One region of the Kitasatospora sp. NPDC054939 genome, then DNA from elsewhere that is predicted to be linked to it. Evidence: riboswitches for the same ligand, from Rfam matches in the RefSeq annotation. Region 1 holds a riboswitch; the other holds the start of a gene.
The links. A riboswitch is a leader RNA that binds a small molecule or an ion and turns the genes downstream of it on or off. The one in region 1 is predicted to bind FMN.
Positions count from the first base shown of each region.

Region 2: linked by a shared signal. The riboswitch ahead of ACWGB8_RS22210 (riboflavin synthase) and the one ahead of ribB (3,4-dihydroxy-2-butanone-4-phosphate synthase) in region 1 are both predicted to bind FMN.

Region 1 covers NZ_JBSGXP010000097.1:13,183-28,049, forward strand. Annotated here, with positions in the region: gene ACWGB8_RS25135 (zinc-dependent alcohol dehydrogenase) at 1-37, opposite strand, end outside; gene ACWGB8_RS25140 (amino acid adenylation domain-containing protein) at 31-2,520, opposite strand; gene ACWGB8_RS25145 (phytanoyl-CoA dioxygenase family protein) at 2,507-3,430, opposite strand; gene ACWGB8_RS25150 (condensation domain-containing protein) at 3,460-4,764, opposite strand; gene ACWGB8_RS25155 (thiamine pyrophosphate-binding protein) at 4,757-6,553, opposite strand; gene ACWGB8_RS25160 (transketolase family protein) at 6,550-7,479, opposite strand; gene ACWGB8_RS25165 (transketolase) at 7,466-8,284, opposite strand; gene ACWGB8_RS25170 (isocitrate lyase/phosphoenolpyruvate mutase family protein) at 8,341-9,207, opposite strand; gene ACWGB8_RS25175 (MFS transporter) at 9,204-10,631, opposite strand; gene ACWGB8_RS25180 (ATP-grasp domain-containing protein) at 10,868-12,121, opposite strand; gene ACWGB8_RS25185 (phosphopantetheine-binding protein) at 12,125-12,367, opposite strand; partial or broken gene ribB (3,4-dihydroxy-2-butanone-4-phosphate synthase) at 12,653-13,300, opposite strand; FMN riboswitch at 13,568-13,698, opposite strand; gene ACWGB8_RS25195 (DUF402 domain-containing protein) at 14,025-14,672, shown strand.
Region 2 covers NZ_JBSGXP010000079.1:14,300-29,166, forward strand. Annotated here, with positions in the region: gene ACWGB8_RS22165 (SpoIIE family protein phosphatase) at 1-3,190, opposite strand, end outside; gene ACWGB8_RS22170 (serine hydrolase domain-containing protein) at 3,803-4,891, opposite strand; gene ACWGB8_RS22175 (glycoside hydrolase family 19 protein) at 5,055-6,167, opposite strand; gene ACWGB8_RS22180 (HIT family protein) at 6,508-6,951, opposite strand; gene ACWGB8_RS22185 (transposase) at 7,081-7,278, opposite strand; gene ACWGB8_RS22190 (RNA-guided endonuclease InsQ/TnpB family protein) at 7,454-8,602, shown strand; gene ACWGB8_RS22195 (MSMEG_1061 family FMN-dependent PPOX-type flavoprotein) at 8,714-9,409, opposite strand; gene ACWGB8_RS22200 (antibiotic biosynthesis monooxygenase family protein) at 9,686-9,991, shown strand; gene ACWGB8_RS22205 (SCO4226 family nickel-binding protein) at 10,130-10,378, opposite strand; FMN riboswitch at 10,655-10,782, shown strand; gene ACWGB8_RS22210 (riboflavin synthase) at 10,964-11,650, shown strand; gene ACWGB8_RS22215 (nicotinamide mononucleotide transporter family protein) at 11,647-12,288, shown strand; gene ACWGB8_RS22220 (bifunctional 3,4-dihydroxy-2-butanone-4-phosphate synthase/GTP cyclohydrolase II) at 12,285-13,541, shown strand; gene ribH (6,7-dimethyl-8-ribityllumazine synthase) at 13,663-14,133, shown strand; gene ACWGB8_RS22230 (phosphoribosyl-ATP diphosphatase) at 14,317-14,589, shown strand; gene hisG (ATP phosphoribosyltransferase) at 14,730-14,867, shown strand, end outside.

The DNA.
Region 1 (14,867 bases):
CGGCACTCTCCATGGTGTCCTGACGGGTCGTCAGCACTGGTTGGGCACCTCCCGGCCGGCCAGGGCGGCGCTCACCGAGTCGACCAGGATGCGGCCGATCCGGGCCTGCGAGTCCGCGGACATCGCCCCGATGTGCGGGGTGATCACCACGTTGTCGAGGTCGTGCAGCCGGTTCGGCCGGCCTTCCCGGGCCACCACGTCGAGCCCGGCGCCGGCGATCCGGCGCTGCACCAGTGCGTCGTACAGGGCGTCCTCGTCGACGACGAGGCCGCGCGAGACGTTGACCAGCAGGCCGGTCGGCTTCATCGCGGACAGCGCGGCGGCATCGATCAGGTGGTGCGTGCGGTCGGTCAGCGGCACGGCCAGGCAGACCACGTCGGCGGTCGGCAGCAGTGCGTCCAGTGACGCCAACTCGTACCCCAGGCTGTCCAGTTCGTGCCGGCGCTCGTCGGTGGCCCGGGCCACGTCGACCAGCACCCGCATCCCGAGGGCGCGGCCGAGCGCGGCGATCCGCGAGCCGATCCGGCCGAAGCCGACCAGGCCGAGGGTCTTGCCGCCGAGCTCCGAGCCGGACAGTGCGGCCTTGTTCCAGACCCCGGCCCGGACCTGGCGGTCGGCCAGGGCGATGTGCCGGGCGACGGTGAGCATCAGCCCGAGGGCCAGCTCGGCGACGGCCGGGGCGGAGACCGCGGGGATGTTGAACACGGTCGCACCGGCCGCCCTGGCCGCGTCGAGGTCGATGTTGTCGATCCCCGAGCCGGCCCGCGCGATCACCTTGAGCCGGTTCGCGGCCGCGATGACGGGGGCGGTCAGCCGCACCCCGCTGCGCAGCACGATCACCTCCTTGTCGCGGACCAGGCCGAGCAGTTCCCCGGCCGGCGGACGCAGGGCCACGGTGACCTCGTGGCGCCGGCGCAGCTCCTCCAGGGCGCCCGCGTCGACGGGGTCGACGACCAGGATGCGGGCGCGCGGCGCGGCGGCCTCGGCGGCGAGGCCGGCGAGCGCCCGCCGGTCGAGCTTGCCGGAGGCGGTGAACGGCAGCGCGTCGACGCCGTGGAACCGGTTGGGCACCAGCTGGGCGGGCATGGTCGTGCGGGCGTGCCGGCGCAGCGCCGGGACGTCCAGTGCGCCGGGGGCGGCCGGGACGACGAGGGCGGTCAGCAGGTCGTTGCCGCTGCCGTCCCGGGTGACCAGCGCGGCGGCGTCGCCGACCTGAGCGGCGGCCCGCAGGCCGGCCTCGACCTCGCCGAGCTCGACCCGGTGGCCGCGGAGCTTGACCTGCTGGTCGTTGCGGCCGAGGTAGGCGAGCCGCCCGTCGGGCAGTCGGCGGGCGAGGTCGCCGGTGCGGTAGGACCGGCGGCCGTCGACGGTGCGGAAGCGGTCGGCGGTGAGCTCGGGACGGTTCAGGTAGCCGGTGGCGACACCGGTGCCGGACACCCACATCTCACCGGCCTCGCCGTCCGCGACCGGCTGCTGCGCGTCGTCGAGCAGGTCGATCGACAGGTGGGGCAGCGGCCGGCCGATCGGCGAGGAGGTGTCCCCCGCCAGCTGTTCGGGGGTGAGCACCAGGTGGGTGGCGTGCACGGTGATCTCGGTGATGCCGTACATGTTGACCATGACCGGCGCCGGTCCGGGGGCGGCGTCGAGGAAGCCCCGCACCACGTCCAGGTCGACGCTCTCGCCGCCGAAGACCACGTACCGCAGCGCGGTCGCGGGGGCGCCCGAGTCGGTGTACTCCCGGGCCAGGTAGCGGAAGGCGGACGGCACCTGGTTGAGCACGGTGACCCGTTCGTCGACCAGCAGCCGCAGGAAGTCCTCGGGCGCCTGCGCGGTGTCGGCGGGCACCGGGACCGCGGCCGCGCCGGTCGCCCAGGCGCCCCACAGCTCCCAGACCGAGAAGTCGAAGGAGGCGGAGTGGAACAGCGTCCACCGGTCCCCGGCGTCGAACGCGAACAGCGGCAGGGTGGCCCGCAGCAGCTCCAGCACGTTGCCGTGGGTCACCACGCAGCCCTTGGGCAGGCCGGTGGAGCCGGAGGTGTAGATCACGTACGCCGGGTCGTCCGGGCCCGGCGGTTCCGGGGCGGGCCCCGGGACGAGCCCGGCGGCGTCCGGGTCGACGACCGGCACGGTGTCCAGCCCGCAGGCCGCGGCCCGGTCGGGGGCACCGACCAGGGCCGCGAGGCCGGCGTCCTCAGCCATGAACCGGAGCCGCTCCGCCGGGTACGACGGATCGAGCGGCACGTACGCCGCACCGGCCTTGAGGACGCCGAGGATCCAGGCGGGCGCCCGGTGGGAGCGCTCCAGGAGCACGCCCACCAGGGCGCCGCGGCCGAGGCCGGCGGCGGTCAACCGGGCGGCGACGGCGTCGGACAGCCGGTCGATCTCGGTGTAGCCGGACTCGCGGCCGCCGCCGGCCACCGCGGGCGCGTCGCCGCGCACGACGGCGACCCGGGCGAACAGCTCGGGCAGCGAGCGGACGTCCGCCGGCAGCCCGCGCAGCGACACGTCAGGCACCGGCATGGTTGCCACCGACCGCCATCACGTCGCCCTGGTCGACCGGCTTGTAGTAGTCGGTGGGGTGCACCGCGTCGCCGAAGTCGCCGAACATCCGGCGCAGTCGCGGCGACATCCGGTCCAGCACCTCGGCGGGCTGCTGCAGGTAGTCGTGCGGGCGGTGCCACAGGTGCCCGTAGCGCAGGATGAAGGTCTTGCGCTCCCGGGTGGTGTTCGGCGCCACCGCGTGCCACAGCGAGTACGGGAAGATCAGTACGTCGCCCGGCGCGGCCTTGACCTCGACGGCCTCCTCGGGCAGGACGCCCCGGCGCAGCGGCTCGTCGAGTTCCTCGATGTAGCAGAGCGCCGTCCGGTCGGTCGGCACCCTGCGGTGGCTGCCGGGGACGAGCAGGAAGTTGCCGCTGTCGGACTGCGTGGTGTCGGTGAAGAACACCTGCGCCTTGACCTGCAGGCCCGGGCTGCCGTGGGTGAGCCGCAGCTGCTGCAGGTACTCGCCGCCGTCCGTGTGCCAGTACTCCAGCGCCTCCTGCTGGAGCGAGCGGACGAAGATCTCGGTGCCGAGGATCTGGACGCTGCCGGCCAGCAGGGTCATCAGCGGGCCGACCAGCTTCGGGTGGTCGAGGAAGTAGTCCATGCCGGCGGTGCGGGCCACCGCGTCGCGCACCCGCACGGTGTGGGCGCGGTCGGTGAAGCTGGCGTGGTTCTCGATGGTCCCGGCGCCCGCCGCGAGGACGTCGTCGATGACGCCGAGGCCGCGCTGCACCTCCTCGGGGGTGAACAGGCCCTTGAGGTGGAGGTAGCCGTTCTGCTCGTAGCTCTCGAACTGCTCGTCGGTGAGCGGCGTCCAGTCGCGATCCCGCACGGTCTCGGCGGTGGACTCGCGGATGGTCGCGACGTGCATGGCGGTGTTCTGCATGGTGGTCTCTCTCCTCGGTGGGGTGGCGGTCACGGGCGCAGTTCGCGGGCCCACCGGTGCAGCCGGTCCTCGACGGTGTCCCACAGGGCCAGCACGTCGGGGGCGGTGTACCAGTCGGTCTTGAACATGACGTTCACCGTGACGCCGTCCTCGTCCTCGTCCCAGAAGGTCGCCACGGCGGCGTCGTGCCAGCCGTTGGAGATCCCGAGCGGCGCGGTCCGCACGCCGGGGATGGCGATCTCCCCGACGCTGCGGCGCATGCCGATCGGCCGGGCGTTGAACGTGACGTACGGGACGGTGGCCTGGCGGCCGAGCGCCTGCGGGTCCATCAGGTCGATCAGGGCGGGCCACGGCAGGTGGCTGTCGTCCAGGGTGACCAGGATCCGCTCGCGGAAGTGGCGCAGGTAGTCGGTGGCGCCGGGGTGCCGGCCGGGCTCGCTGGCCAGCACCGTCTTGCTGGCGAACCAGCCGGCGGTGTGGGTGAGCCCGGGCAGCTCCCGGTTGGCGGTGGACAGGGTGGTGGCGGCGGCCGACCGGCCCGAGCGCTCGGCGAGCGCGTGGTGCAGCGCGGCGTGCATGAGGTTCAGGCCCGTCATCCGCAACGGGCGTGCTGCGGCGGCGAGTTCGCGGCAGAGCTCGCCGGGCAGGCGCCGGACGAAGTCCTCGTTCTCCTCGTACCGGATGCCGGTGGCGCCGCTGAACCCCTCGATCGGCATGGCCGGGACGGCGCCGATGCCCTCCAGCCGGGCGGCCAGCCGGGCGAGGGCGGCCCGGCCCGCGGCCGACTCGACGGCGAGGTTCTGCCGGCGCACGAACTCCTGGAAGGGCACCTCGATCGGCGGCAGCGGCGGCACCTCGGCGCCGGTCTCCTGCCCGTAGAGCACGGCGAGGTCCCGGATCAGGACGTTCAGCGACCAGCCGTCGCTCACCAGGTGCTCGGTGACCAGGGCGAACCAGGTCTCCTGCGGCGAGCGCGGGAGCAGCACCAGCCGGGCCACCGGCCCGTCCACCAGGTCGAAGGGCTCGATCACGGCGGCCCGCACGGCCGCCCGGTCGGCCCCCTCGTCGGCCCCGGCCGGCAGCTGCCGCAGGTCCTGCGGCTCGGCGGAGCCCACGTGCCAGAGCGCGCGGTCGGTGTCGAAGCCGCTGCACAGGACGGGGTGCCGGCGCTGCAGGGCGTGCCAGGCACGGTTCAGCGCGGCCGTGTCGAGCGTGCCGTGCAGGACGAGCGGCAGGGTGCTGTGGTGCGGGTTGAAGACCCCCCGCTCGGCGTCCTCGCGGGTCTGGCCGAGCCGGTGCCGGTGGTTCCAGGAGGCCTGCAGCGTCTCACGCACGGTTCAGCTCCGGGGTCCGCGGACGGCCCTGGGCCGGGACGAGGACCGGCCGTTCGACCGACACCCCGGCGGACACCAGCGACGCGCCGTCGTGGGCCCGCAGCCCGCCGTCGGCCCGCAGCGGGCGCAGCAGCCGCTGCTCCGGGTCGCAGAGCACCTCGACCAGCGCGGGGCCCTCCTCGGCCAGCACCGCGGCGATGTCGGCGTCGAGCGTGTCGACGCCGGTCAGCGCCCGGTACGGCAGCCGGAACGCGTTCGCCACGGCGGCGAACTCCAGCGTCTCGGGCTCGGGCAGTGCCGGGCCGTCGGTCAGGGCGGCCTGCGACTCGCGGATCGACGCGTAGCCGCCGTTGTTCAGCACGAACACCTTGATGCCCAGCCCGTACTGGCTGACGGTGGCCAGCTCCTGGATGTTCAGCTCGATCGCGCCGTCGCCGACGATCACCAGCACCTGGGCGTCCGGCCGGGCGAAGGCGGCGCCGACCGCCATCGGAACGGCCGCGCCCATGTTGAGGAAGGCGGCCGAGGTGATCTCCCGCTGGGAGGCGGTGAACTCCAGGGTCTGGCCGGTCACGTAGTAGGCGCTGCCGGTGTCGACCACGAACACGTGGTCGGCGCCGGTCTGCGCCTCCAACCGGTCCACGAACCGGTAGGAGTTGATCGGGCCGCCGGGCCGCTGCTCGCCGACCGTGGGGTGGGCGGCCTTGAGCGCGGCGCACTCGGCGAGCCACGCCTCGTGCGCGGCGGGGACGTCCGCCTCGGCCGCCTCCTGCTGGAGCGCCTCGACCAGCCGGCCGACGTCCATGCAGACCGGGAAGTCCACCCGGACGCCCTTCTTGGTCAGCTGGGTCGGGTCGATGTCGACCGCCACCACGGTGGCGTCCGGGTCGAAGGCGTCCGCGTCCTCGCCGACGAAGGCGGTGGACAGGCTGGAGCCGAGCGAGATCACCAGATCGGCGCGGCCCATGACCAGCCCCGGGTGGAGCCGGCCGCGGATGCCGCCCTGCCCGAGGCAGAACGGCGAGTCGTACGGCAGCAGGTCGGTGCCCAGCCGGGAGGTGACCACCGGGATCCGCAGCCGCTCCACGACCTCCTGGAAGGACTTCACCGCGTCGGCCTGGCGGACGCCCTGCCCGGCGACGATCAGCGGTCGCTCGGAGCTGCGCAGCATCGTCATCAGCTGCCGGGCGGTCTGCCGGGCGCCGGCGCCGCGGGCCTCGTCGGCGGTCGGCTCGGCGCCCTGGAGGGCGGCCGGGTCGACGTGCGCGGCCTGCACGTCCAGCGGGATGTCCAGCCAGACCGGGCCGGGGCGGCCCGCCAGGGCGTGCCGGACGGCCTCGTCCAGGTGCCGGCGGATGTCGCCCGGGCGCTCCACCACCGCCGAGTACTTGGTCATGCTGCGGGCGCTGTCGACCACCCCGAAGCCCTGGACGCCGAAGGAGCGGACGCCCTCGTCCATGTGCCGGGTCTCGACCTGGCCGGAGATCACCAGGACGGGGGCGCCGTCGGCGTAGGCGTCGACGAGTCCGGCCAGCGCGTTGACCGCGCCCGGGCCGCTGGTCACCAGCGCCACCGCGAGTTCGCCGGTCAGCTTGGCCGCGCCGGTGGCCATCAGCGCCGCCGCGGTCTCGTGCCGGGCGCAGACGGTCACCAGGCCGGGCCGGCCGCTGAACGCCTGGTCGAGGTGGATGGAGCCGGTGCCGGACAGGCTGTAGCAGGTGCGGACACCGCGTGCGTGCAGGTAGGCGGCCGTGTAGTCGGCCACACTGACGGTCGTACCGACGGTCATGCCAGCCACTCCCCCACCCGCTTCGCCACGCCCTGCGCGGTCAGGCCGTAGTGCTCGTACAGGAACTCGGCGGGGCCGATCGGCGCGTACTCGTTCGGTACGCCGAGCTGCAGCACGGGCACCGGGTGGGTGCGCACGACCGTCTCGGCGACCGCCCCGCCGAGACCGCCGTTGAGCACGTGGTCCTCGGCGACCACCAGCCGGCCGCTGCGGGCCGCCGCCCGTCCGATCGCCTCCGCGTCGATCGGCTGGACGGATCCGAGGTGGAGCACGCCGGCCCGGATGCCGTCGGCGGCGAGCAGGTCGGCGGCCTCCACCAGCCGGGTGGTGAGCAGGCCGGTGCCGACCAGGGTGACGTCCTCGCCGTCGCGCAGCAGCTCGGAGCCGCCGTAGCGGAAGGTGTGGTCCGCCGGGAAGAGCTCGGGCGTCTCCAGCTTGCTGACGATCCGGATGTAGACCGGGCCGTCGTGGGCCATCGCCTCGTGCAGCGCCGCCACGGTGTCCTGCGGGGTCGCGGGGGCCAGCACCGTCATCCGCGGGATGGCCCGCATCCAGGCGAGGTCCTCGACGGCATGGTGGGTGCCGCCGAGCGCGCCGTACGCGAGACCGCTGACGAAGCCGCAGAACACCACGTTCGCGTTGCTGTAGGCGGCGTTCTTGATCTGCTCCAGGGCGCGGGCGGTCAGGAAGCAGGAGGCCGAGTAGACGAACGGGCGCAGGCCCGCGTTGGCCATGCCGGTGGCGACACCGACCAGGTTCTGCTCGGCGATGCCGACGTCGACGAAGCGGTCGGGCAGCTCGGACTGGAAGCCGAGCGCCGAATGGGTCTCGGCGGAGTCGTTGTTGACGATGCAGATCCGCTCGTCCGTGCGCGCCAGTTCGAGCAGGGCCGCCGAGAAGGCGGCGGCGCAGTCAGTCGAGGCCATGCTCAAGCTCCCGGAGTGCTCGGTCGAGAAGGTCGGGGGTCAGTCGGCGGCTGTGCCATTCGAGGTTGCGCTCCATGAAGGAGACGCCCTTGCCCTTGACGGTGGAGGCGATCACGCAGGTGGGCCGGCCCGGCTCCAGCGGCGCGCCGCGCAGGACCTCCAGGAGCTCCTCGACGTCGTGGCCGTCGACGGTGCGCACGGCCCAGCCGAAGGAGCGCCACTTCTCGTCCAGCGGCTCCAGGGCGTTGATGTCCTCGGTGCTGGCACCCTTCTGGGCGAGGTTGCGGTCGACGATCACGACCAGGTTGGACAGGCCCCGCGAGGCGGCCAGCATCGCGGCCTCCCAGTTGCTGCCCTCCTGCAGCTCGCCGTCGCCGGTGAGCACGAAGGTGCGGCGGTCGGAGCCCTGCACCCGGGCGGCGAGGGCGGCGCCCGCGCCGAGCGACAGCCCGTGGCCGAGCGAGCCGGTGTTGAACTCGATGCCCGGGACGCGGGTCGAGACGACCGTGCTCAGCCGGGAGTCCGCGGCGCCGTAGGTCGCCAGCTCCTCCTCGGGCAGCACGCCGGTGAGCGCCAGCACGCTGTACATGGCGGCCGAGGCGTGGGCCTTGCTGAGGACGAAGCGGTCCCGGTCCGGGTCGTCCGGGCCGCCGCGCAGCACGCCGAAGTACAGCGTGGCGATGATGTCCATGGCGGAGAGGTCCGCCCCGATGTGGCCGGTGCCGGCGTTGCTGGCCGTGGTCAGCGCGAGTGCTCGGGCCCGTGCCGCCTGACGGCGCACCAGCGCCACGTCTTGCGACGACAAGTGTGGATCCTTTCGGTGGGTGGGGGTCGGGTGCGGGTCGCGGTCGCTCCGGCCGGTCAGGCCGTGAACTCCTGCCACTGGTCGAGGCGCTGGAGCGCGAAGACGTCCTTGACCCCGGCGATGCTGTCCTCCAGGTGGGCGGAGTGCCCGGTCTCGTAGATCGAGCCGAGGGCGCTCCGCAGGGAGGTGATGGTGGCCCGCAGGCCCTGGTTGGCGTAGATCACGGCGGATACGCCGGCCGCGCGCGCCTCGTCTGCGTGCCAGTCCGGGTACGTGGTGGGCACCACGACGACCGGCAGGCGGTTGTCCCACTGGTCGAGGAAGGCGAGCACCTCGTCCTTGGTGGCCTGCTTGGAGTGCACCAGCACGGCGTCGGCACCGGCGTCGGCGTAGACCGAGCAGCGCTTGAGCGCCTCGTCGACGCCGAGCCCGCTGATCATCGCCTCGGTCCGGGCGATGACGAAGAACTCCTCGTCGCTCTGGGCCTTCTTGGCGGTCTCGATCTTGTGGGCGAAGGCGTGCATGTCGAGCAGGGTGTGCGCGGCCGCGGCGAAGCTGTTCATCTTCGGGAAGATCTTGTCCTCCATGCACACGGCGGTGATGCCGGCCCGCTCGTACTCGGCCACCATGTACGCCACGTTCATGCTGTTGCCGAAGCCGGTGTCGCAGTCGGCGACGACCGGGACGGTCAGCGCCTTCTGGATGTTGGCCGCCGCGTCCAGGTACTCGTTCATGCTGAGCAGGCTGGCGTCGGGCAGGCAGCGGGCTGCGGAGATCTCGAAGCTGGAGGCCCAGACGGCCTGGAATCCGACCTGCTCGGCGATCACGCCGCCGAGCGCCGAGTGCGCGCCCGCGATCCGGGCGAGCGGGTGCTCGGCGAGGACGCTGCGGAACGAGCGATAGCTACGGGTGGTGGGGCTCACGTGGTGCTCCTGTGGTTCGGGGTGTGGAGGAGTGGGGAACCCTGCGCCGGGACGTCCGGCGCCGGGGTGTCGGCCGGCGGTCCGGCCTGCGGACCGGCCGGCCCCTGGTCCGACGGCGCGTGGTCGGACGGCGCGTGGTCGGACGGCGCGTGGTCGGACGGCGCGTGGTCGGACGGCGCGTGGTCGGACGGCGCGTGGTCGGACGGCGCGTCACGGACGAACGCCCAGAAGGCGATCAGTCCGCTGACCAGGAAGACGCCCGCCAGCAGCAGCCAGCCCGCGGCCCCCATGCCGAGCGGCAGCATGATGACCAGGGCGGGCCCGAAGAACTGCTGCAGGCCGCGGCCGAGGCCGAACACGCCCTGGTACTCGCCCATCCGGCCCTCGGGCGGCAGGGTGAAGGACAGACCCCAGCCGCCCGCGGACTGGGCGAGTTCGCCCAGGGTCATGACGACCGTCCCGGCGAAGAGCAGGACCACGGCCACCGATGTGCCGGTGGTGCCGGAGCCCGCGAACAGGCAGCAGGCGAGCGACATCAGCAGCCCCGCCCGCAGCAGCAGGCGGCCGGAGCCGGACACGGTGTCCGCGCCCTTGCCGGCGGCGACCTGGAGCAGTACCACCAGGACGGTGTTGACGACCGTCAGCGCCGCCACCAGGGCGCCCGGCGCGCTGGTGCGGTTGACGATCCAGAGCGGCACGCCGACCGCGAGCACCGGCTGGAACAGCTCCAGGATCCCGGTGAGCGCGGTGGCCAGCAGGAACCGGCCGTCCCGAAAGGCGCCCCAGGAGCGTTCCGCCGTGGCCGGGACCACCTCGGGACCGTCCGGCCGGAGCCTCAACGTGATGATGGCACACACGAGTTGGAGTGCCGCGTTGACCGCGACCACGAGCAGGAAGGCGAGCTGCGAATCGGTCGCCAGGGCCACGCCGGCCAGCCCGGCGCCGGCCGTGAAGCCGAGGTTGAACAGGCTGCGCATCCTCGCCCGGACCCCCGCGGAGCGGGCGGAGCCGAACAGCGCGTGCGTCAGGGCCGCCCGCAGCGGGCTTCCGGCAGTCTCGCACACCGCGATCGCACAGGCGACCACCGTGAACACCGCCGGACCCTCGACGAAGGCGTAGCCGACGAACAGCACGGCGAGCAGGCCGTAGCTGGCCGCCAGCGGGCGCCGCGCGCCGAAGCGGTCGGCCACCCGGCCGCCCGGGACGGAGGCGAGGAACCCGCACAGACCGGCCGCCGACATGGCCAGCGAGACGCTTTGGGTGGAGAGTCCGACGGTCCGGGTGAAGAAGATGGCGCTGGAGGTCAGGAAGAGGCCGGTGCCGAGCGACTGGGTGAGCGTGAGCACACCCATGTGCCGCTCGGCGCCGGGCGCCGGGACGAGTTCCTTCAGGAACCCGACGGCGGCCGAGCCGAGGGAGGGCATGAGGAGTCCAGGGGGTTCGAACGAGGGGGTGCCCGTGGCGGTGGGCGGCGGACGGGGGGCCCGGCGGGGTGCGCGCCTGCGGGTCCGCAGGGCGGGACGGGCCCGCACGTCGGGACGGGCCGGTACGTCGGGACCGGTTACGTCGGGACCGATCGGTTACGTCGGGACGGACCTGCCCGTCGGGACGGGTCCGGGCGCCGACGGTCCGGCGGGGCCTCCCCGGCCGGTGCGTCGCCTCAGGGGTGGTCGAGCAGGTTCCGGGCGGTCCGCAGGACGGATCGGCCGTCGACGGCGAACTCGAACGCCAGGAGGGCGACCGCCCGGTCCAGCAGCGCGATCATCTCCCGGTGGTCCGCGGCCGAACCGCACAGCATGTCGAGCAGGGTGGTGCCGGTGCCGCCGGCCAGGTCGGTGCCGGGCCGTACCGACAGCCGGTACGAGTCGACCCCGGGCAGGGCCCGCACGGCGGCCTGGCCGTCGACGCGGGTCAGCCGGCCGGGTGCGACGGGCCCGGGCGTGTAGTACTGGAAGTGCACCCGGTCCGGGCGGGCGAGGCCCGGCAGGGTGCCGCGCCCGAGGGCCAACTCCGCGGCCAGTACGACGAGATCGAGCCCGACCGCACGCCGGGCGAGGCCCGTCTGGTCCCCGCCGAGGCGGCCGTTGACCTCGATCAGGCGGGGACCGGCGGGCGTCAGCTTGATCTCGGTGTGCACCAGGCCGTGCGTGACGCCCAGCGCCCGGATCGCCCGGTCGGCCAGCCCGATCACCCCGGCCTCGGACTCCGGCGCCAACCGCGCGGGCCAGAACTGCCCGGACTCCCGGAACGGCGGCGCCAGCGGCAGCTTCCCGGTGACGGCGAAGTGGCCGATACCGCCCGGGGTGACGGCGCTCTCCACCGACACGTAGTCCCCGAACGGCGCGCAGTCGGCTCCGGCCAGGAACTCCTCGACCACCAGCGCCGGTTCGGTGCGCAGGAACTCCCCCACCACGGCGGCGCCGTGGTCCGGGTCCGTCACCAGGACGGTGTTCCGGCTGCCCTCGCCCCGGACCGGCTTGACCACGGCGGGCAGGCCCACCTCGGCCAGTGCGGCCGGCCAGCCGTCGGCGGCCGTGACGAGGGCGCTGCGCACCCCGTCCGCACCGGCCTCCCGCAGGCGCCGACGCTGGGCCGCCTTGTCGGTCAACACCCGTACGGTGTCGGTCGAGTTGAACGGAAGGTCGAGCAGCTCGGCGAGTCGGGCGGTGTCGGCGAGCATCCGTTCGCTGAAGGTCAGGATGCCCTTGGCGCCGCCCGCCCGCAGCCGTGCGGCGGCCTGCTCGTGCCCCTCGGCGAGGGGGACGACGCCGGCGCAGTTCTCCTCGAACAGCGGCGCGACCCGGCGGGCGTGCTCGGAGTCGGCCAGAGCGACCAGCACCGGCTCCGTCCGGCCCAGGGCGATGACCTCGCGGGGCGAGGCCGAGCCCTGGTCGTAGACCACGACGACGGCCATCGCTCAGGCGCGTTCGAAGAGTCGGGGGTCCTCGACCGCCTCGGCGAGCTCACGGAGCGTACTGCGGCGCAGCACCGCCGACCGCGGCATGTCGAGGCCGGACTCGATGGCGCGGGTCGAGATCGCCAGCGCCAGCAGGGAATCTCCGCCGAGGTCGAAGAAATCGGCGTCCGGGTCGTCGACCGGTATTCCGAGGACGTCTTCCCAGATTCCTCTGAGTGTTTCTACGGTGCCCTTGTCGGACATTTGAGGTCCCTCCCCGCGGACTTGTTCCGTACCGCAAGTATTGGAGCTTAGGTGAACAACTGTCAAAGCAATGGCGAACTGTGGTTCGAGCGGCCCGTCCGGCCATTTCGCGGGCAGGGCGAACACCGGCTCCGCGCAATCCCGGAAACACCGGGACCGCACTGCGGAACCGTCGCGCCCCCGACCGGGGCCGGATTCCTCGGCCGGCCAGGGCCTGGCCCCCGTTCAGCCGGGCAGGGCCTAGCCGACGGCCGCCACCGGCCGGGCGGCGGCGGCCGCGCCGCCCGCCGAGCGGAGGTGCTCCGCCAGATCGGCGATGGAGATCAGCGCCAGACCGTGCCGACGGGCGAAGGCGCGCAGCTCCGGGAGCCGGGCCATGGTGCCGTCGGCGTTGGCGATCTCGCAGACCGCCGCCGCGGGCCGCAGGCCGGCCAGCCGGCACAGGTCCACCCCGGCCTCGGTGTGGCCGGGCCGCGCCAGCACGCCGCCGTCGTCGGCCCGCAGCGGGAAGACGTGCCCGGGGCGCACCAGGTCGGCCGGCCCGGCGGCCGGGTCGGCCAGCAGGCGCAGGGTCAGGGCCCGGTCCGCCGCCGAGATGCCGGTGCTGATGCCGGCCGCGGCGTCCACCGAGACGGTGAAGGCGGTGCGGTGGTGCTCGGTGTTGCGGCGGACCATCTGCTCCAGCTCCAGGCGGTCCAGGTCGTCACCGGCCATCGGGGCGCAGAGCAGCCCGCGGCACTCGGTCATGGCGAGGGCGACCAGCCGGTCGGTGGCGAATTCGGCCGCGAACACGAGGTCGCCCTCGTTCTCCCGGCTCTCGTCGTCGACGACGACGACGGCCCGGCCGGCCGCGATCTCGGCGATCGCGTGGTCGATCGGGTCGTACGCCGGCTCGGCGTCGATCGGGTACGGCAGTGCGTCGGTGGTGGTCATGCCCGTGGTCCTAGCGTTCGGCGGGAGGCGGGAAGGCGGAGAGCGAGCTCAACGCGGGTCCCGCACACCCGGACCGCGGCCGGGTGCAACCGGCCGGACGGGGCGTCGTAGGTGCGGCCCATCGGAACTCTCCTCGCGCTCGGGGCGCGGACTTCCGGGGCTTCGGAGCGTGGGCGTGCAGGGGCGGCCGCCGGTTGCGCCGGGAACGGAGCAGCGCACGGCCCGGAGGCCGACGGTGCTCCCCGGAGATCGGGGGGACCTTGCCCGCCGCGCACTGCCTCCCTTCCGGACTTTCACCGTCGGTCCAGGAATTTCACCTGGTCAACCGGCCGCTGGCTGCGGACGGGTCGCGGACTGTAACCGCCGGTTCGGAATTTCACCGACCCCGGAGTGCGCAAACGTCTTGTTCAACGTCCGCCAACCTCGCACACCGAGGGCGATCTTGACAAGGCTCCGACATTCCGATCGGAAGTGGGCTGCGTCACTGGCCGATGAGCGGGGGTGCACACCCCCCGTTCGGCGGGTATTGCCAATGACCGCCGGCCGTGCCTAAGATCCGGTCCGCCACTGCCTACCCGTCAGTAAATCCTCCGTACGGCCGAATTGACCGGCCGTCGGGAAGCAGGATCCGACGGATCGGGGCGCGCGGCACTCCGGCCGGAGCGGGCGCATCGCGTCCCGCGCACCAGGCGCCGGAATTGCGAAACGGGGGAGCACGACGTTCATGTACGAACTTGACGAATGTCCGGGGGGCGCAGCCGCGCCCGCCGACGGAGGGACCGGCCGTCGGGCAGCCGGCCGGTACGGCCCGGGCCAGGTCGTCCTGCGCCGGGAGGTCCTCGACGGGCGGACGTGGCTGAGCTACCCCGTCCGGGTCGTCGCCGACCGGCCCGACCTGCTCGCCGTCCACCTGGCCCACGACACCCCGCTCACCTTCGGCGAGGGCGAGTTCCGCTGGGGCCCGCACGGCTGGAGCACCGTCGCCGACCGCTGGCGCAGCCCCGGCGTCCTGCAGCTGCAGCGCCCCCGCGACGCCTACGCCGTCTGGGCGTTCCGCGACGAGCGGACCGACGCGCTCGCCGGCTGGTACGTCAACTTCCAGGAGCCGTACCGGATCACCGCCGACGGCTTCGACACCCTCGACCACGAGCTCGACCTCTGGATCCCCGCCGACGGCGGCCCGTACCGCTGGAAGGACGTCGACGCCTTCGAGGAGCGCGCCCGCACCGGCGGCTTCACCCCCGCCCAGGCCGCCGCCGTGCGCGCCGAGGCCGACCGCGTCGCGGCGCAGCTCGACCGCGGCGAAACCTGGTGGACCGAGGAGTGGGCGCACTGGCAGCCCCCGGCCGACTGGTCACTCCCCCCGGGCTGAGCGCCCCGCACGCACCGCCGGCGACCACCCGGCGGCGGCCACCCGCCCCCGTCCGCACCCGGACGACGTCACGCTCCGCCCCCGCCCGCGGCACCGCGCGCCCGGGAGCGGAGCCCTGCGCCCCCGGCACGGCACCCCCGTGCCCCGGAACCCCGCACGAGCGGCGGCCCACCCGGCCGCCCGTACCACCGGCGG
Region 2 (14,867 bases), on a different contig from region 1:
CGCTGCTGCGGCCGGTGAGTTCGGACAGGACGGCGTCGCAGGTCTGCTCCAGCGAGCCGCGCCGTTCGGCGATGGTCCGGCAGAGCAGGTCAAGACCCTCGTCCAGGTCACGGCCCCGGCGCTCCACCAGCCCGTCCGTGTAGAGCGCCAGGATGCCCTCCTCGGGCAGCGTGAACTCCACGCTCTCGAACGCCACTCCGCCGACCCCGAGCGGCGCGCCGGGCGGCAGCTCCAGCAGTCGGGCCCCGCCCTCGGCGTCCGCGACCACCGGCGGCAGGTGCCCGGCGCAGGCGGCCGTGCCGGTGCGGTCCATCGGGTCGTACACCGCGCAGACGCAGGTCGCGAACTGCCCCTCGCCGATCGCCGAGGTGGCCTCGTCCAAGCGGCCGAGCACCCGCGCCGGCTCCATGTCGAGCGTGATCAACGTGCGGGCCACCGTGCGGAGTTGGCCCATGGTGGCGGCGGCCCGGATACCGTGCCCCATCACGTCCCCGACGATCAGCGCGACCCGGCCGGAGGAGAGCGGGACGACGTCGAACCAGTCGCCGCCCACCTCGCTCACCACACTGCTCGGCAGGTACCGGTAGGCGATCTCCAGGCCCAGCGTCCGGTGGATCTCCTGCGGGAGCAGGCTGCGCTGCAGGGTGAGCGCGGTGTCCCGCTCCCGCCGGTAGAGCCGGCCGTTGTCCATTGCCAGCGCGGTGCGCGCCGCCAACTCCTCGGCCAGCGCGCGGTCCGCCGAGCCGAACGGCAGCGGATTGCCCATCCGGATGAACTCGGCGCCGCCCAGCACCAGTCCGCGCGCCAGCAGCGGCACCATCAGGTACGAGTGCACCCCGGCGTCCAGGCCCGGCTGCACCCGGTCCGGCGAGGCGACGATCCGCTGCAGCGCGGTCTCGTCCACCTCCGACACCAGGATGGACCGGCCGGTGCGCAGGCTCTCCGCGTAGGTCTTGGCCGACATCGAGGTCTCGCCCACCTGGTCGGCCGCGGCCGCCATCGTGCCGTCCGGCCCCACCTCGCCGACCGCCACCGCCCGCATCAGTACCGAACCGTCCCCGACCGGGCCCGGTTCCTCGCCGCTCAGCACCGCTTCGCGCAGGTCCACCGTCACGAAGTCCGCGAACCGGGGGATCACCACCTCCACCAACTCCTCGGCGGTGCGGTGCAGATCGAGCGTCGTGCCGATCCGGGTGCTCGCCTCGTTCAGCAGCGACAGGCGCTGCTGGGCGGCCCACGCCTCGTCCAGCGCGCGCTGCCGGGCGGCCGCCGCGTCCCGCTCGCGGGTGAACAGCAGGGCATTGTCGATGGACACCGCCGCCCGCACCGCCAACTCCCCGGCCAGCGCGAGGTCGTCCTCCTCGTACGGGCGGTCCACCACCGTCCGGTAGAACCCCGCCACCCCCACCGCCGAACCCCGGGCGATCAGCGGCACCACCATCAGCGACTGCACCCCCTGCTCCCGCACGGCCGAGGTGCGCACCGGGTCGTCCGAGAACCAGGCCAGCCCGGCGTCGTCCATCCGCGGTACCAGCACCGGACGCCGGTGCGCCAGGCTCCACGCGTACGGCGAACCCGGCTCGAAGCGGTGCACCCCGCCGACCCGGTCGATCGGCTGCAGCGTCGAACCCTCCGACGCATGGAAGGCCATCCGGCGCAGCACCGCCGACCCGTCCGCCGACGGGCGGGCGTCACGCTCCCCGCGGACCAGGTCGTCCAGCACCTCCACCACCACCGCGTCCGCCAGCCGCGGCGTCGCCACCTCGGCCAACTCGCGTGCGGTCTGGGCGAGATCGAGGGTCGTGCCGATCCGCGCGGAGGCCGCGTTCACCAGCGCCAGGCGTTCCTGCGCGGCCTTCGCCTCGCGCAGCGCCTGCTGGCGGGCCAGGACCGTCTGGTGCTGGCGCAGGTACAGCCGGGCGTTGTCGATCGCCACGGCCGCCCGCGAGGCCAACTCGTCGCCGAGCGTGATGTCCGCCGCCGCGAACGACTCCCGCTCACCGCGCCGCGAGTACACCACCATGCCCAGCGTGGTGCCGCGCGCCACCAGCGGCGTGATCCGCACCGACCGCGGCCGGTCGCCCAGGTAGGCGCGGCGGCGGTGCTCGGTGATCGTGTCGCTCAGCGGGGGCAGCTCCCAGGACGGCACCACCACCGTCCGCCCGCTCGCCATCGCCCGCGCGTACGGGGTGTCCGGGGAGACCTCGTAGACGGCGTCGACCGGCAACTCCTCGGCCGGGTAGTTGCGGTCCGTCGACGCCAGCGCCAGCCGGCGCACCTGCTGCGGGGCGGACGGGTCCAACGGCTCCACGTTCCGCCCGGCGACCAGCGCCTCCAGCGCGAACACCCCGCTGATGTCCGCCACGCTCGGCACCATCGCATCCGCCAACTCCCGCGCGGTCTGCCGCAGGTCGAGCGTGGTACCGATCCGGGCGGTGGCGTCCGCCAGCAGCGACAGCCGCTCCTGCGCCCGGGCCGCCCGGGCGTCCGCACGGAACCGCTCGGTGATGTCGATGACCGTCGAACTCACCCCGAGCACCCGCCCGCCCGGCTCCTCCAGTCGGAAGTAGGAGGCGGACCAGGCGTGGTCGTGCCGCGGATCACTGGGCGTGCGGCCCTCGGAGCGGGCGTCCAGCACCGGCTCGCCCGACTCCAGCACCCGCCGCATCACCGCCTCGCTCTCCTCGCCGTTGATGCCCGGCAGGACCTCGGAGAGGCGGTGGCCCAGGTGCTGGTCCACGGAGAGGCCGTTCACCCGGGCCAGCGCGTCGTTCAGCCGGACGAAGCGCAGCTCGCTGTCGAACACCGACATGCCGACCGGGGACTGCGTGAAGAAGCCGTCCAGCACCGCGAGGTCCGCCTGGATGCGGCGCAGCGTGGTCACGTCCGAGGCGACGGCCAGCACCAGCGGCCGGCCGCCCGGGCCGGAGATCGGGTGGGTGCGGAACTCCAGGTTCACGTGGTGCCCGTCCCGGTGCTTCACCGGGAACACCCCGGACCAGCCGCGGCCGTCCACGATCTCCTGGAACAGCTCCAGCACGTCCGTCCGCTGCTCGTCGGAGGCCAGCAACTGGGCTGCGCGTGCGCCGATCGCCTCCTCGGGGCTGTACCCGAGCAGGGCCTCCGCGTCGTTGCTCCAGTGCAGGATGCGGCCGTCCGCCTCGATCAGCGCCGTGGCGATCGGCACCATCAGCAACGCCTCCCGCTGCCCGTGCGCACCACCACGCGGGCTCCCGGCGCCCGGTACCGGGCCACCGCGCCCACCGGCGTCCTGCTGCTCGTCCACCATGGCCAGGGAACCGCCCGGAGATCGTCTACCAGCCCTGCCATCTTCCCACGCAGCCCCCACCCCCCGCGCGCCCCGAGGCAGGACATGTAGACCGGTCTGCATAATGCCGAGCCCGGCCGAACAGCACGCCCGAACCCGCCCGCCGACCCACGCTGCTTGCAGCGCGGAGCGGCGCTGCGCAGGAACCCGGCGACGCCGACTTCCTGCGTCGAGAATCTGTAGACCGGTCTGCATATTCGCTGGCGGGTGGCCGTCCCCGGGTGGTGCCCTGCGCGGCGCACCGGGCCCCGGGTGGTGGGCCGCGCAGGAAGTCGGCCTGGCCGACTTTTCGCGCAGTGGCCTGCCGGTCGGTTCCGCGCGGGGCGCTTGCCTGTAGACCGGTCTGCATATTCTCCCGGGGGGCGGCCTCCGCGCCCGCGCCGCACAGGAAGTCGACCTGGCCGACTTCCTGCGCACGTCCGCCGCCGGGTCGTTGCCGGCCCGCCGGCCCGCCGACCGCCGGGCTGCCGCTCGTCAGGCCGTGGTGGCGTAGTCGCGTTGGAGGGTGCGGAGGAGGCGGATGGCGAGTTGGTCGGGGGAGCGGCGGGTGTTGGCGAGGGCGATGACGCCGACCTGCTTCTCGGGGTCGAAGGCCATGAACGAGGCGAATCCGCCGGTGCCGCCGTTGTGCCAGATCTGCAGGTGGCCGCCCTGGCGCGGGTGGAGGCGGTGGCCGAGCCAGCCGAGGTGGACCCAGGCGAAGGGGTTGACCCGGTGCTTCACCTCGCGGCTGAGGTCGATGGCGGCGGCGAGCGGTCCGTCGCCGCCGCCCGCGAGCTGCGCGCGCATGAACACCGCGAGGTCGGCGGCGGTGGAGCGCAGGGCACCTGCGCCGGCGAGGTCCGCGAGGTGCCAGGGGGCCACCGGTCGGCGTCGGGCGGAGTGGCCGCGGGCGAGGCGGCCGGCCTGCTCCTCGCCGACGGTGATCACGGTGTCGTCGAGTCCGAGCGGGCGGCAGATCTCGCGGGCGACGAGTTCCTCGAACGTGGTGCCCTCCCGCCGGGCGAGGGCGAGGCCGAGCAGTCCGGCGCCGAGGTTGGAGTAGCGGAAGCTGTGGCCGGGCCGGGCGCGCAGGCGGGTGCTGCCGAGTCCGGCGAGCAGCTTGTCGGTGGTGCAGTCGGCGTACGGGTCGGGCTTGTGCGGGGTGATCAGGGCGGGCAGCAGCATGCCCTTGGGCAGCCGGGGCAGCCCGGCGGTGTGGGTGGCCAGGTGCTTGAGCGTGATCGCCTCGCCGCCCTTGGCCGGGACGCTGCTGCCGGGCGGCATGGCGTCGGCGACGAGGTCGGCGAGCGGTTCGTCCAGTTCGGTGGGGCCGGCCAGGGTGAGGCGGGCGAGGGCGAGGGCGGTGAACACCTTGGTCACCGAGCCGATTTCGAACAGGGTGTCCGCCCCGGGTGCGCCGTCGCCGCCCGGGGTGGCGTCGGGGGAGGCGCCGGTGCGGCCGGCGCCCCGGATCTCCACCGTGTCGTCGGCCATCGCGGCGACGACCACTCCCACCTGCTGCCCCGCGAGGGCGTCGGTGGTGCTCTGCGCCAGCCTGCCCAGGCTGCCAAGATCGCTCATGTCGGCGAGCCTAGGGAACGGGCGTCCGGCGCGTCGTCAGCCGATGTGAGGATTCGGTGCCCGGCCGGTCCTCCGCGGGAGGTACGCCACCGCCCGTCCCGAACGGGTACGGACGGCGGCGCGGCCGGTCGGTGGAGCAGGCCCAACGGGCTTCCGGGCGGCCTCAGCAGCTCAGGTTGGACCCCGGAACGGTGCCGAGGATCTGCACGAAGCTCTGGTACGAGTTGATCCGGCTCTGGACCTGGGCGGGGTTGCCGCCGTTGCACTCCAGGCTGCCGTTGATGCTGCGGATGGTCTCACCGAAGCCGTGCCCGTTGACCATGGCGTTGTGCGGGGTCATGGTGCCGGGGCCGGTCTGGGTGTTCCAGTACCAGAGTGCGGTCTTCCAGGCGACGGCCGGGTCGTTCTGCACCAGGTTGGGGTTGTTCAGCAGGTCGATGCCGAGGGCGTCGCCGGCGGCCTTGTAGTTGAAGTTCCAGCTGAGCTGGATCGGCCCGCGCCCGTAGTACGCGGCCTGCCCGGCGGGGCAGCCGTAGGGGCGGGAACTGTCGCAGTAGTGCGGGTAGTTGGCGGTGTTCTGCTCGACGACGTAGTACAGCCCGCCGGTCTCGTGGTTGACGTTGGCGAGGAAGGCGGCGGCCTCCTGCTTGCGGACGGTGTCGCTGCCGGTTCCGGCGAAGGCGGGGTACGCCTTGAGGGCGTCCAGCAGGCCGCGGTAGGTGTAGAAGGTGTTCCGGTTCGGGAACATCTGGTTGAACTGCGCCTCGCTGACCGGGAAGGTGCCGGGGTTGGCGGTCGTGGTGGAGGTGGGGGTCGCGGTCGGGAACGGGTCGCACGGCTGCGGGGTCCAGTACCAGGTGCTGATGGTCGGATCGTAGCCCGGGTTGTCGTGCAGCGCGCGGTAGTTGATGCCGTTGGGGGCGTACCGGACGACCTGGCCGGCGGTGTACGCGCGCCCGGCGACCCAGGTCGGGAAGGTGCAGCCGTCGGGGTTGGTCGGGGACGGGGTCGGGCTCCCGGTGGAGCCGCCGCCGCAGACGCCCTGGTCGGACCAGACGCCCGAACCGCCGTTGCCGGGCGTCTCGTTCTGGGTCCACCACTTGGCGGTCCAGTTGTGCCCGCTGTACGAGACGGAGGCTCCGCCGGTGTACGCGGTGCCGGCGTTCCAGGGGGCGGAGCAGGCTGCGGCGTTGGCGGCGGAGGCGGGCAGCAGCACCGCGATCGCCAGGGCCGTCGCCACGGCGGCGAGCAGCGCGAGGATGCGTTTCGTTGACACTCGATCACCCCTTGTGCGGTGGGGGCCGCACGGTCGTGGGACATGGACTCGGCAGCAGGGAGACCGCCGACCCCGCGTGGGGGCTCGTCGTGGGGGACGGGCCGACCGGGGTGCGGGCCGGTACGGGGTCGTCGAAGACTCAAGCGGAATGGTCTATACCTGTCAAGGGGGTCCGGCCGGTTTCGGCGTCCTGCGTCCGGTTTGCCCCATCTCGGCACCCCTGAAAGGGCGTTGCCCGCGGGCGGCGGTCATCGGGGCCCGCCCGTCACCACCCCGGCCACCCCGACCCGCCTCGGCCGCCCCCTGCCACCCCGACCCACCCCGACGCCGGCTACCCCGGCTACCCGCCGCCGGCCCCCCGGCCACCCGCCGCCGCGTCCAGGGCCTCGCGCAGGCGCCGGGCGACCTCGGCCGCGGCCGCCTCGTCGGCGTAGCGTGTCCGCGGCCAGAAGAAGCCGCGCAGTCCGTCCTTGGGATTGCGCGGCACCACGTGGACGTGCAGGTGCGGGACCGACTGGCTGATCCGGTTGTTGGCCGCGACGAAGCTGCCGGCCGCCCCGAGTCCGTGCTCGACGGCGGAGGCCACCCGCTGTACCCGCAGGAAGAACGGGCCCACCTCCGCCGCGGGGAGATCGCCCAATGTGCGGTGGTGGGCCCGTGGCACCACCAGGACGTGCCCGGGGAACAGCGGTCGGCGGTCGAGGAAGGCGACGGCGATGTCGTCCGCGAGCACCAGGTGCGCGGGTTCCTGTTCGGCGGCGACGGCACAGAAGACACAGTCCACGCGCTCCATTCAGCCGCCGCCGGAGCGCCCCCGCCACCCGGCCGGCGGCCGAGTGCGGCAGATGGGCGGGCACGCCGACGTCACGGGTGTGCGGTCCGTGTCCCGGCCACGCGTAGCGCTGCTCCACCGCTATCCGATCTGACCGACCCGGCGAAGTGCGAGCCGGACCACAGGTGCTGTGTCCGCGTGGCGGACGAGGTTGGGGAGCTCCTGGCTGAGCTTGCGCGAGGACGCGCCCGTGTGGGAGCGCACCAGCCCGGGCGCGGCGACCCTCGGCGGGAGGTTCGCCAGCAGGTGGACGTGGTCGGCCTCGCCGTTGAACTCCACCGGCTCGGCCTCGAAGTCCTCGCACGCGGCCCGCGTGATCTCCTCGCGCCGCGGTCAGGCGCCGGGTGGTGAGGACGGTGCCGGAGTCACGAGATTCGAGTGGACGTGCATGTGGAGGACGCAGTGGCAGCCGGTGTGAATGTTCTCGCCGATACCCGTGATCCGACTGTGCATCGTGATCCGTGTGCAGCTTCGGTATGGCTTCCGCCTGTATCCGAGTGCCGGTCAGTGCATGGCGTTGGCACGGGCGTTCGGGTGCGCGCGGGTGGTCTACAACGACGCGCTGCGCGCTCGGGAGACCGCCCGCAGCGAAGGGCTGCCGTTCCCGAGGACCGCCGACCTGTCGAAGCAACTGATCACCGAGGCGAAGAACACCCCCGAGCGGGCGTGGCTCGGCGAGGTCTCGGCGGTGGTCCTCCAGCGGTCCCTGCGCGACCTGGACGCGGCGTACCGGAACTTCTTCGACGGGCTGAAGGGCAAACGCCCGCGTATGGGCGCGCCCCGGTACAAGTCCCGCAAGGACACCCGGCAGGCCGTCCGCTTCACCGCCAACGCCCGCTGGTCCATCACGCCGGGCGGGAAGCTGCGCCTGCCGAAGATCGGCGACCTCAAGGTGAAGTGGTCCCGCTCCCTGCCGTCGACGCCGTCCACTGCGACCGTGGTCAAGGACGCGGCGGGCCGGTACTTCGCGTCGTTCGTCGTGGAGACCGGCCCTGAGGAGGTGCTGCCGCAGACGACGCCCGAGCTGGGCATCGACCTCGGGCTCGGGCACTTCGCGGTCCTCTCCGACGGGACCAGGGTCGACAGCCCGCGCGTCCTGCGCCGGGCGGAGAAGCGCCTGAAGAAGGCCCAGCGCGTTCTCTCCCGCAAGGAGAAGGGCAGCAGGAACAGGGACAAGGACGGGATCCGAGTCGCACGGGCACACGCCCGTGTCGCGGATGCGCGCCTCGAGTTCCACCACCAGCTCTCCACCCGGCTGATCCGCGAGAACCAAGCGGTCGCTGTGGAGGACCTGGCGGTGAAGGGGCTCGCCCGCACGCGCCTGGCAAAGTCCGTGCACGATGCCGGATGGCCGGCGTTCGTGAGCATGCTGGAGTACAAGGCCGCCCGGTACGGGCGCACTTTCGTGAAGATCGGCCGGTTCGAGCCGACCTCCCAGGTGTGCTCGCAGTGCGGCGTCAAGGACGGCCCGAAGCCCCTGCACGTCCGCGTGTGGACGTGCAGGGCGTGCGGTGCGGTGCGGTCCTGGACCGGGACATCAACGCGGCGATCAACGTCGCCAAGGCGGCCGGACTGGCCGTGTCGGCCTGTGGAGCGCAGGTAAGACGGGCATCCGTGCCCGCACCGCGCAGCGAAGCAGGAACCCACCCGAAGCGACCCACACGGCTCGTGTGGGAGCAGGCGGGAATCCCCGGCCCTTAGGCCGGGGAGGATGTCAATCGTACCGGTAGAGCACCGACTCCCGCTCGGCCTGTTCGATCGCCTCGATGGTGAGCGACGGGTCCCGCAGGTGGGAGAGGGTGACCTCGGCGGAGCTGGGCTGGGCGTCCTTGGCGAGCCAGTTCTCGGGCTTCCAGGCGGAGCTGCGCAGGAACGCCTTGGGGCAGTGGGAGTAGACCTCCTCCACGCCGATCACGATGGCGCTGCGCGGGGGCTTCCCGACGGCCGTGAGCTGCTCCAGCAGGCGCGGGTCGGTGGAGACGCAGGCGCGGCCGTTGATCCGCAGGGTGGTGTCGCGGCCGGGCACGACGAAGATCAGGCCGACCCGGCCGGTGTCCAGGATGTTGTGCAGGGTGTCGAGCCGCTTGTTGCCGGTGGCGTCGGGGATCGCGAGGGTGCGCTCGTCGAGGACGGAGACCAGGCCGGCGGGGCCGCCGCGCGGGGAGACGTCGCAGGTGCCCTCGGCGTCGGCCGAGGCGACGAAGACCAGGGACGCGCAGGCGATCAGCTGTCGGGCGACGTCGTGGATCCGGTCGACCTGCTTGCGTCGGACGAGTTCGCTGGGCTGCTCGTAGATCTCGCGCAGCTGTCCGGCGTCGCGGACGGCGTCGGCGGCGAGCGCGGCGAAGAGGCTGTCCGAGGTGTCCGGCGGGCGAATTGACGAAAGGGCGGACTCCGGTGTGATGGTCATGCCGGAAATCTAACCGAGCCCCCTTGCGCGGCCGTCGGGCACCGCGATCCGTACGTCTCGCGCACCGCGATCCGTACGTCTCGCGCACCGGGTTCCGTACCCCTCGCGCACAGATCGCCCCACCCCTCGGGCAGCGGGTGCCGCGCCGGTCGGACAACAGGTGCCGCGCCGGTCCGAAGGGGGTGCCGGCCCGCTCGGACAAAGGCTCCGTACCCCTCGCCACCAGCGGTTCTGCGTCGATAATGGGGCCATGGGCTCCCGTGGGAGGTGGTGACCGTGATCGTGAGGATCTGGACCGCCCAGGTCATGGCAGGGCACATCGAGGAGTTCTGTGCCCTGCTGGCCTCGCAGGTGATCCCGCAGCTCGGGCGGACGGACGGCTGTCTGGGCGGCGAACTGCTGCGGTCGCTGGGCGAGGACGCGCACCGGGTGGTGGTGATGAGCCGCTGGCGGGACGAGGACGCGCTGCGCGGGTACGCGGGGCCGATGTGGCGGATCAGGCCGGTCTGGGCGGAGGGCGAACTGCGCTACCTCGCCCATCCCCCGCAGGTCACCCACTTCACGGCGGTCCCCACCGGCTGACCCGGGCCCGGGACCCGCGGCCGACCCCCAGGACCCCGGGAGCCCCGAGCCGGAGCCCCCGGAAACCCGCGCATAAGGAACCGACCGCGGAACTCCCCGCGCCGCGGAACTCCCCGCGAACCGGTGCGCGGAGCGGCCTCAGACCATCAGCGGTACGGGGTGGATCTCGTCCGCCGGGTGGCCGGTGCGCTCGTGGATGCGCTGCACGGCCTCCTTGGAGGGCGCCTCGGACAGGCAGTAGACGGTGCCCGACTCGGGGTCGGCCCAGGCCTGTTCGAAGTGCACGCGCTCGTCGCCCTCGATCGCGAGGTCGGCGCGGTGGGCCGCGCGCAGCTGTTCGTCGGTGATCCCGACCATGCCGTGGTGGACGTCCATGAACTTCGGCATCGCCCCTGCACCTCCCGGAGCCTGGGGCCGACCGGTGCCGGCCCCTACCACCAGCCTGCGCCTGCCGCACCCGGGCCCGCCACCGGACCGCCGCGCGCCCGATCGGCCCGTCCCCGCACGACCGAACAACCCGCCGCCGAACAGCCCGCCGTCGTACGCCCGGACCGCCCCGTGCCGCCCATTCCCGCGTCCCGCGTGAAACAGACCACAGCGGAAGGCTCTCCCTCAGGTCTCGCGGATCATGGCAGAATGACGGCAGAAGTAGCAGTGACGTTCAGCGCACTCCGGGGTCGGTGAAAATCCGAACCGGCGGTTACAGTCCGCGACCCGTCCGCAGCCAGCGGCCGGTTGACCAGGTGAAATTCCTGGACCGACGGTTAAAGTCCGGATGGGAGGCGTGCGCGGGCGGACGAAGAGCAGTACCCGCGGCCCCGCGACGGGCCCCGGGGAGTGGTGTGCACGGCAGCAGGGCTCTCCTCGGCGTTCGACGCCCGGGCGGTCCACCGGTGTCCGTGTCTCCGTGCCCGTCCGTGTCCTCTCCCATGCCGCCCCGGAGTCCGCGCCCCAAGCGCGAGGAGAACCCGGGTGTTCACCGGCATCATCGAAGAGCTCGGCGAGGTCGTGTCGATCGAGGAGATCGGCGACTCCTCGCGTATTCGCCTGCGCGGCCCGGTGGTCTGTCGGGACGCCCGCCACGGCGACTCCATCGCGGTCAACGGCGTCTGCCTGACCGTGGTCGACACTCCCGAGCAACTGGCTGCCGGTACCGGTGAGTTCAGTGCCGACGTGATGGCCGAGACGCTGCACCGCTCCAGCCTCGGCGCGCTGGCGGAGGGCTCCCGGGTCAACCTGGAGCGCGCGATGGCGCTCGGCGCCCGGCTCGGCGGGCACCTCGTCCAGGGACACGTGGACGCCACCGGCGCGCTGCTCTCCCGGGCGCCCGGTGACCTCGACGCCGACGGCAACCCGCGCTGGGAGGTGCTGCGCTTCTCGCTGCCGCAGTCCATCAGCCGCTACCTGGTGGAGAAGGGCTCGATCACCGTGGACGGCGTGAGCCTCACCGTGGTCGAGGCGGCGCTGGACTCCTTCACCGTCTCGCTGATCCCGGCCACGCTCGAACTGACCACGCTCGGCGCCAAGGCCGTCGGCGACCCGGTCAACCTTGAGGTGGACGTGCTCGCCAAGTACGTCGAGCGCCTGCTCGACGCCCGTACCCTCCCCGGGACCCCCGGCATCGCCGATCCCGCAGCGACCCCGGGAGCGACCGAGTGAACTGGCTCAACGGGACCGTCCACCTGCTCGGCCAGGACGTCTACCGCTCCGACATCGTCGGCAACCTGCTCGGCCTGACCGCCCTCGCCCTCGGCTGGCGCCGCTCGCGGCTCACCTGGCCGGTCCAACTGCTCTCCGGTGTCGTCCTGGTGGGCGCCTACTGGTCCGCGCACCTCAGCGGCGGCGTCGGCAAGCAGGTCGTCGTGGTCCTCGCCGCGATCTGGGGCTGGACCCAGTGGCAGCGCGGCCGGAAGGGCGCGGAGCTGCGGGTGCGGTTCGCCACCGGCCGGGAGCGCGCGCTGCTGATCGCCGGCACCGCGGTCGGCACGCTGGCCGTCGGCGGGCTCTTCGAGCTGTTCCCGCACCTGTCGTGGGACGCCTGGCCGGACGCGTACATCTTCGTCGGCACGCTGTCCGCGATGGTCGCGCAGGCCCGCGGCTGGGTCGAGTTCTGGTTCGCCTGGATCGCCGTCGACCTGGTCGGCGTCCCGCTCGCCTTCGACAACGGCCTGGTCTTCTCCGGCCTCACCTACTCCGTCTACTTCGTCCTGGTGCTGCTGGGCCTCCGCTCCTGGTGGCTGAGCACCCGGACCGCCCGCACCTCGATCGCCAACGTCCTTCAGGGAGCCTCCGCATGAGCACCCACCCCACCGACGCCGACCTCGTGCTCGACCCGGTCGAGCGGGCCATCGCCGACATCGCGCTCGGCCGCGCGGTCGTCGTGGTCGACGACGAGGACCGCGAGAACGAGGGCGACATCGTCTTCGCCGCCTCGGCCGCCACCCCCGAGCTGATGGCCTTCACCATCCGCTACAGCTCCGGCGTGATCTGCGTCCCGATGACCGGCGACGAGCTGGACCGCCTCAAGCTCCCCCCGATGACCCAGGTCAACGAGGACCGCAAGGGCACCGCGTACACGGTCTCGGTCGATGCCAGGGACGGCGTCTCCACCGGCATCTCGGCCGCGGACCGGGCCCGTACGGTCCGGCTGCTGGCCTCGTCCGGTACCGAGGCGGGCGACCTGACCCGGCCCGGCCACGTCTTCCCGCTGCGCGCCGTCGAGGGCGGCGTGCTGGTCCGCCCGGGCCACACCGAGGCGGCCGTGGACCTCGCCCGGCTGGCGGGGCTGCCCCCGGCCGGTGCGATCGCCGAGGTGGTCAACGACGACGGCAGCATGGCCCGGCTGCCGGAGCTGGTCGCCTTCGCCCGCGAGCACGGCCTGGCGATCGTCTCCATCGAGGACCTCATCGCCTACCGCCGCCGCACCGAGCTGCACGTCGACCGGGCGGCCGTCACCGCGCTGCCCACCGCGTACGGGGAGTTCACCGCGGTCGGCTACAAGGGCACCATCGACGGGGTCGAGCACCTCGCCCTGGTCGCGGGCGGCCTGGACGCCGAGGGACGGCTGCCGGACGGCGAGGACGTGCTGGTCCGCGTCCACTCCGAGTGCCTGACCGGGGACGTCTTCGGCTCCCTGCGCTGCGACTGCGGCCCCCAGCTGCAGGCCTCGCTGGAGCGGGTCGCCGCCGCCGGCCGCGGTGTGGTGCTCTACCTGCGCGGGCATGAGGGCCGCGGCATCGGCCTGGCCCACAAGCTGCGCGCCTACGAGCTGCAGGAGCAGGGCCGCGACACCGTCGACGCCAACCTCGACCTGGGCCTGCCCGCGGACGCCCGCGACTACAGCATCGGCGCGCAGATGCTCGGCGACCTCGGGGTGCGCTCGCTGACGCTGCTCACCAACAACCCGGAGAAGCAGACGGCACTCACCGAGCACGGCCTCAAGGTCAAGGGGCGCGAGGCGGTGGAGACCACGCCGGGTGAGCACAACCTGCGCTACCTCCAGACCAAGCGCGACCGGATGGGCCACGACCTGCCCGGCCTCGGCTCCTGACCCACCGGCCGCCGACCCGCCGACCCGCTGGCCGCCGACCCGCAGGCCGAACCGCACCGCAGGCCACCGCACCACCGGTCCCGGACCACCCCACCGACCGAACCACCGAAAGGAACAGCGCATGAGCGGCCACGGAGCCCCCCAGCTGACCATCGACAACGCCGCCGACCTCAAGGTCGCCGTGATCGCCGCCCAGTGGCACGACCAGGTGATGAACGGCCTGCTGGACGGTGCCCACCGGGCTCTGAAGGAGCTGGGCATCGCCGAGCCGACCGTGGTCCGGGTGCCCGGCACCTTCGAGCTGCCGGTCGCCGCCAAGCGGCTCGCGGACAAGGGCTACGACGCGGTGATCGCCCTCGGTGTGGTCATCCGCGGCGGCACCCCGCACTTCGACTACGTCTGCCAGGCCGCCACCGTCGGCCTCACCCAGGTCAGCACCGACACCGGCGTGCCGGTCGGCTTCGGCGTGCTGACCTGCGACGACGAGCAGCAGGCGCTGGACCGTGCGGGCCTGCCCGGCTCCGCCGAGGACAAGGGCCACGAGGCGGTCACCGCCGCCGTCGCGACCGCCGCGGTGCTGCGCGCGCTCTGAGCCGGCTGCGCGCACGATCCGTGCCCGCACCCGCCGAACCACGCCCGGAACCCGCCGACGCGCGCCCGCGCATGCGGCCCGTGGCGTGCGCCGCGCTCCCGGACCGTGGACGTCCACCGGACTGTCCACGGTCCGGAATCGTTTACCGCCCGTCAGCCCGCACGCCGTAAGGTGGGGCGCATCATGGCTTCGAAGACATTCGAGGAGCTCTTCACCGAGCTCCAGCAGAAGGCCGCCACCGGCGACCCCTCGTCCTCCCGTACCGCGCAGCTCGTCCAGCAGGGCGTCCATGCGATCGGCAAGAAGGTCGTCGAGGAGGCCGCCGAGGTCTGGATGGCCGCCGAGTTCCAGTCGGACGAGCAGACCGCCGAGGAGATCTCCCAGCTCCTCTACCACCTTCAGGTGATGATGGTCGCCCGTGGATTGACGCTCGACGACGTCTACAAGTACCTCTGACCGGCCCGTACCACCACCGGCCCGCACCACCACCACCGGCCCGTACGCCCCGCGTACCCGCTGCACCCGCACCGCCTGCATACCCGCACCACCCGCACACCCCGCTCTCCCGGCCCCGACAGGTAAGGAACCGACCTCCCATGCTGCGCATCGCCGTCCCCAACAAGGGTTCTCTCTCGGGTCCCGCGGCGGAGATGCTGCATGAGGCCGGCTACCGCCAGCGCAAGGACGCCAAGGAGCTCGTCCTCGTCGACCCGGACAACCAGGTCGAGTTCTTC